2 regions of the Thermoanaerobacter sp. X514 genome follow, and region 1 is predicted to be linked to the other one. Evidence: riboswitches for the same ligand, from Rfam matches in the RefSeq annotation. Region 1 holds a riboswitch; the other holds the start of a gene.
The links. Region 1 has a riboswitch for FMN ahead of ribD (bifunctional diaminohydroxyphosphoribosylaminopyrimidine deaminase/5-amino-6-(5-phosphoribosylamino)uracil reductase RibD). Riboswitches for the same ligand answer to the same signal wherever they lie in the genome.
Positions count from the first base shown of each region.

Region 2: linked by a shared signal. The riboswitch ahead of TETH514_RS02435 (ECF transporter S component) and the one ahead of ribD (bifunctional diaminohydroxyphosphoribosylaminopyrimidine deaminase/5-amino-6-(5-phosphoribosylamino)uracil reductase RibD) in region 1 are both predicted to bind FMN.

Region 1 is NC_010320.1:22,916-26,334, forward strand. Features, by position in the region: gene ilvB (biosynthetic-type acetolactate synthase large subunit) at 1-1,061, shown strand, start outside; FMN riboswitch at 1,059-1,173, shown strand; gene ribD (bifunctional diaminohydroxyphosphoribosylaminopyrimidine deaminase/5-amino-6-(5-phosphoribosylamino)uracil reductase RibD) at 1,259-2,341, shown strand; gene TETH514_RS00105 (riboflavin synthase) at 2,352-2,975, shown strand; gene TETH514_RS00110 (bifunctional 3,4-dihydroxy-2-butanone-4-phosphate synthase/GTP cyclohydrolase II) at 3,013-3,419, shown strand, end outside.
Region 2 is NC_010320.1:499,318-502,736, forward strand. Features, by position in the region: gene argF (ornithine carbamoyltransferase) at 1-196, shown strand, start outside; gene arcC (carbamate kinase) at 220-1,161, shown strand; FMN riboswitch at 1,245-1,363, shown strand; gene TETH514_RS02435 (ECF transporter S component) at 1,455-2,039, shown strand; gene ltrA (group II intron reverse transcriptase/maturase) at 2,502-3,419, shown strand, end outside.

The DNA of each region.
Region 1 (3,419 bases):
AAAGTAAAAAACCTGTAATCTTTGCAGGAGGAGGAGTGATTTGGGGAGAAGCATCAAACGAACTCGTAGAATTTGCCGAGAAGACCAATATACCTGTTGCTACTTCTTTGATGGGATTGGGAGCTTTTCCAGAAGACCATCCTTTGTCATTAGGTCTTATTGGTATGCATGGAAGCAGATTTGCGAATTTGGCTGTGTATAAATCAGACCTTGTGATAGCGATAGGGACGAGATTTAGCGACAGAGTTGCTGGCAAAGCAGGAGGACTTGCACCAAATGCTAAAATAATCCATATTGATATTGACCCTGCAGAATTAGGGAAAAATGTAGAAGTAGATGTAGCAATTATAGGTAAAGTAAAAGAAGTTTTAAGACTCTTAATGAATAAACTTTCATTCATTGAAAGAAAGGAATGGTTAGAGGAAATTTCTTTCTTGAGAGAAAAGCACGGATTAAAGTATAAAAACGATGAAGTTTTAAGGCCTCAGTGGATAGTAGAAAAAATTCAACAGCTTTCAAACGATGACCTTATAATAGCCACGGAAGTGGGACAAAATCAAATGTGGGCTGCGCAGTATTATAAATTTAAGCAGCCGAGGACTTTTGTTACCTCAGGAGGACTCGGGACAATGGGCTTTGGGCTTCCTGCTGCAATAGGTGCACAGGTGGGAAAGCCAGACAAAAGGGTTGTGAACATTGCAGGTGATGGAAGTTTAAGAATGAATATACATGCTTTGGAGACAGCTGCAGTATACAATATTCCGGTTATAACGGTATTACTCAACAACCGGACTTTAGGTATGGTAAGACAATGGCAAAATCTTTTGTACAATAAAAGATTTTCGCAGACAGATTTAAATGCAAATTTAAACTTTGCAAATCTTGCCAATGATTTTGGAGTAGAAGGAATAAGAGTGACAACAAAAGAGGAATTTGAAAACGCTTTTAAAAAAGCCTATAGTCAAAAAAGACCTTTTATGATAGAATGTATTATAGACAAAGACGAAATGGTGCTTCCATTTATCCCCGCAGGTGGAACTGTTGAAAATACAATTGGATAAAACCTTCAGGGATCGGTGAAATTCCGTACCGGCGGTATAGCCCGCGAGCCTTTTGGCAGACTCGGTGAAATTCCGAGGCCGACAGTTAAAGTCTGGATGGGAGAAGGAGAAATATTCCCCAGGGAATATGTTCTCTGGGGGTTTTTTTAACCCTGGAGGTTTAACCTTCAGGATTTTTTAGTATAGGAGGGATTAAATTGGAAGAATATATGAAAAGGGCTTTAACGCTGGCTAAAAAAGGATGGGGATACACAAACCCTAATCCACTTGTGGGTGCTGTAATAGTTAAAAATGGAAAAATAATAGGTGAGGGTTATCATGAATATTTTGGAGGGCCACATGCTGAAGTAAATGCATTAAAAAATGCAGTTGAAAATGTTGAAGGTTCTACTATGTTTGTAACACTTGAACCTTGCAGCCATTATGGCAAAACGCCTCCTTGTGTTGAAGAAATAATTAAATCTGGCATTAAGAGAGTGTATATAGCGATGGAAGACCCAAATCCTAAGGTTAGCGGGAACGGTATAAAAAGGTTAAAAGAGGCGGGAATAGAAGTACATGTGGGGATGATGGAGAAAGAAGCGAGGAAACTCAACGAAATATTTGTTAAATATATTACGACAAAATTCCCCTTTGTGATATTAAAATCTGCTATGAGTATTGATGGTAAGATTGCTTGTTATAATGGAAATTCTAAATGGATTACAAATGAGAAATCAAGAAAATTTGCTCATAAAATAAGAGGACGGGTATCCGCCATTATGGTTGGGGTAAATACAGTAATTAAGGATAACCCAATGCTTACAACAAGGTTGGAGGGGTATAAAAATCCTGTAAGGATTATTGTGGATAGTAGAGGTAGAATTCCACTTGACTCAAATGTAATAAGAGACAAAACGGCAAAAACGATAATTGCTACAACAGAACTTATGCCAAACAATGTGAGAAAGAAGCTTGAAGATATGGATATTGAAGTTATTATATTAAAGAACGACAATGGAAAAGTACCTTTAAAAGAGCTAATGATAAAACTTGGAGAGAGGGGGATTGATAGTGTATTGATTGAAGGCGGTGGGACATTAAATTGGTCTGCACTTAAAGAGGGAATTGTTGATAAAGTTATGTTTTTTATATCACCTAGAATAATAGGAGGAAAAAATGCTTTAACACCTGTAGAAGGTATAGGTTTTTCGGATATAGGAAATTCAATAGAATTAAAAGATGTGGAGATTGATAGAATAGATGATGATATACTAATAACAGCATATGTAAGAAAGTAGGTTATGGCGTATGTTTACTGGAATTATAGAAGAAACAGGAACTGTTAAGAATATTACACATGGTACTTTTACAAAAATTGTTATAAAATGTAGCAAAGTCCTTGAGGAAACAAAAATAGGTGATAGCATAGCAGTTAACGGTGTATGTTTAACTGTTACTAATATATCAGACGAAAGTTTTGCGGCTGATGTTATGCCTGAAACCATGAGGGCAAGTAATTTAAAAGATCTGAAAACTGGAAGCATTGTCAATCTTGAAAGAGCACTTCAAGTTGGAAGGAGAATGGGCGGGCATATTGTAACTGGCCATATAGATTGCGTTGGAAAAATCATAGAGAAAAGGCAGGAAAAAAATGCTTTTATATTTAAAATAGCTATCAATGAGAAATTTACAAAATACATTGCCCGTAAGGGAAGTATTGCGGTTGATGGTATAAGTTTAACGGTTGTTGAGGATGGATATGATTATTTTACTGTTTCAGTTATTCCACATACAATGCTTAAGACCACATTGGGTTATAAAGGGGTAGGAGATAGTGTAAATATCGAAGTTGATATACTTTCTAAGTATGTAGAAAAACTAATAGGGAAAAAGGATATAAAAGATTTATTAAAAGAAAATGGATTTATATAGATGTTGATGACTTTTCTAAGTTAAGGAGGAAAGACCAATGTTTGATAGGATAGAAGATGCAATAGAAGATATAAAGCAAGGGAAAATGATTATTGTGGTAGATGATGAAAATAGGGAAAATGAAGGCGACTTAGTTATGGCAGCAGAAAAAGTTACAGGAGAACACATTAATTTTATGATAAAATATGGACGGGGTCTTGTATGTGTTCCGATGACAGAAAAGAGACTTAATGAGCTTGGCATTTACCAGATGGTTGAGAATAATACTGACCATAAAGAAACTGCTTTTACTGTATCTGTAGATTATAAAGAATGTACCACTGGTATTTCTGCATTTGAAAGAGCGCTGACAGTGAAGAAATTAGTAGACGATAATTCAAAGCCGGAAGATTTTACAAAGCCAGGACATATCTTTCCTTTAAGAGCCAAAGATGGTGGTGTATT
Region 2 (3,419 bases), 480 kb from region 1:
GAGACCTTTTCAAGTGAATGAGGAAATGATGAAAAAGACAGGAAGAGAAGATACTATATTTTTGCATTGCCTGCCCGCAGTAAAAGGACAAGAAGTTACTTTTGATGTTATAGAAGGTAAACAATCTAGAGTGTGGGACCAAGCAGAAAATAGAAAACATACAATTAAAGCTGTGATGATTGCTACTCTGCTTTAAAATTGGTTACAGGGGAGGACATTATGAGGGAAAAAGTTGTTATTGCCTTAGGAGGGAACGCTCTGCAGGACGTGAATACGCCTCCTACTGCAGAGGCTCAAATGGAAGTAGTGAAGAGGACAGCGGGGTATTTAGTGGATATAATTGAAAAAGGGTATTCTGTTGTAATTACTCATGGCAATGGTCCTCAGGTGGGGAATATAGTCATACAAAATGAAGTCGCATCAAAAGTTGTCCCTGCAATGCCTTTTGATGTGTGTGGGGCAGAGAGCCAGGGTATGATAGGATATATGATTCAACAGGCATTGGGGGAAGTTTTGAAGGAGAGAAATATCAGAAAAGAAGTAGCAACTATTATAACACAGGTTGTAGTGGATAAAAATGACCCTGCTTTTGAAAAACCTACAAAGCCGATAGGACCTTTTTATACAAAAGAGGAAGCTGAAGTTTTAATAAAAGAAAAAGGTTATGAAATGGTGGAAGACAGTGGAAGAGGATACAGAAGAGTTGTTCCCTCCCCTGACCCCAAAGAAATTGTAGAACTTAATACAATAAAGTTACTTGAAAAAAATGGGGTAATAGTAATAACAGTTGGGGGAGGAGGAATCCCTGTTATTAAGGAAAATGGCAATTTAAAAGGAGTAGCTGCCGTAATAGACAAAGATTTGGCTTCTGAAAAATTGGCAGAAGACATTGATGCAGATGTTTTATTGATTCTTACAGCCGTTGAAAAGGTAGCGATAAATTACAACAAGCCAAATCAAAAATTTCTTGACAAAATGACAGTGGAAGAGGCAATAAAATACATGGAAGAAGGTCATTTTGCGCCAGGCAGTATGTTTCCTAAAGTTAAAGCAGCAGTGAGATTTGCAAATTCAAAAGTAGGAAGACGAGCAATAATTACTTCTTTAGACAAAGCATTAGAAGCTTTAGAAGGAAAAGCAGGCACAGTTATAAGCTTATGAAAATAAATTAAAAATTTTTCACAAAAACTATTGACAAAGAGAGATAAAAGTGAGAGAATAAAGTTAAAATTGAAAAGATGAAGGTAAATCTTCGGGGCAGGGTGAAATTCCCGACCGGCGGTATAGCCCGCGAGCCGCGCATGCGGTCGATTTGGTGAAATTCCAAAGCCGACAGTGAAAGTCTGGAGGGGAGAAGATTTTCTTTTTGTGCCTATTTTTGTGAAATAAATCACAAAAATCCTGAAGATTTATCTTCAGGATTTTTTTAGTAAATAAAATTGGAGGGATGAATTGTGGAAAAAACCAAAACACAAGCCATAGTAAAAGTGGGATTTCTTTCTGCTACAGCTTTTATACTGATGTACTTGGAATTTCAGGTACCTCTATTCCCTGGCTTTTTAAAGCTGGATTTTAGTGACGTACCTGCATTAGTTGCTTCTTTTGCTATGGGACCTTTATATGGTGTAATGGTCGAGCTTATTAAAAACATAATCCATGCTACTATAACTCAATCGGGTGGCATTGGAGAAATTGCAAATTTTTCTGTGGGTTCTATATTTGTATACACAGCAGGCATAATATATCAATTCAATAAGACGCGAAAAAATGCCCTTATATCTATGGCAATTGCTACAGTAGTGATGGCTTTTACTGCTTCACTTTTGAATTATTATGTTTTTCTGCCTTTGTACCAAAAAGTTATGGGATGGCCTATGGATGCTATCATTGGTATGAGTAAGGCTGCAAATAAAAACATAGTGGATGTGAGAACCCTTATAGCATATGGTATTTTTCCTTTCAATGTGCTAAAAGGAATTATGCTTTCGTTAATCACTTTATTGATATATAAAAAGCTTTCACCAGTTTTGAAACATTGATTTTTTTGAGAATCCTCAGCGCATGCTGGGGATTATTTTTCTGTGCGCCCGGCATGGGCGATAACTAGGCGGTGAAAGTCCGCTGTGGGCTTGGTAGTGGGAACCACTAGCCAAGAGCAAGGGTGTCCATCGTGAGGTGGAATCTGAAGGAAGCTTAAGGCAAAATCTCGGTCTGATGAACAAGAACCAGATAAGAGGCTGAATTGGGATGGATGAGTTTGCGTAACAAAACGAAGTCCAACACTACCCGAATCCCATACAGTAAATCTGGCAGATATATGAGATGAAAGTTATCGTTCTTACCCGGGGAGGTCTCAAGGATAAGTCATGGAAGTAAAATCTGAAGTGACAACCCATGCAGTGATGTATGGCTGAACCTTGAGAAGTCAGCAGAGGTCATAGTACTTATCTAGTCATGAATAGATAAGGAAGGACCGAACGTTAGGAGGTTTTGGAAATCTTATGGACTCGAAAGATATGCAGAGACTGCAGACAACTCAACAAAGAGGCTATCCGTTGAATAGAGAAATGGAATTTCAAAAGACAACGGAAGTGCATAGTATATCATCGGCGTCGGAAGATGGAAGAAACGAGGTACAAAGATATACCGGCAAGATGCTTGAAATGATAGTAGAACGAGGGAACATGGAAGCAGCATACAAGCGCGTTGTTGCAAATAAAGGAAGCCATGGAGTCGATGGGATGGAAGTAGATGAACTTCTACCGTATCTCAAAGAAAACTGGCCAACCATAAAACAACAACTGCTGGAGGGGAAATACAAACCACAACCAGTGCGAAGAGTAGAAATTCCCAAACCAGATGGAGGAGTAAGACTACTAGGAATACCTACAGCACTAGATAGGTTAATACAACAAGCAATAGCCCAAATACTAAATAGAGTCTACAACCATACATTTTCTGATAGCAGTTATGGATTCAGACCAGGACGCAGTGCAAAAGACGCAATAAAAGCCGCAGAAGCATATATAAATGAAGGATATACATGGGTTGTAGATATGGACTTAGAAAAGTTCTTTGACAGAGTAAACCACGACATAATAATGTCCAAACTAGAAAAGCGGATAGGAGACAAAAGAGTACTAAAGTTAATAAGAAGATACTTAGAATCAGGAGTAATGATAAACGGAGTCAAAGTATCAACAGAAGAAGGGACACCCCAAGGAGGGCCATTAAGTCCCCTATTAGCAAACATAATGTTGGACGAACTAGACAAAGAACTTGAGAAACGAGGGCATAAATTCTGCCGATATGCAGATGACTGCAACATATATGTAAAAAGCAGGTCTGCAGGAAACAGAGTAATGAAGAGCATAAAGAAATTCATAGAAAGCAAATTAAAACTAAAAGTCAACGAAGCA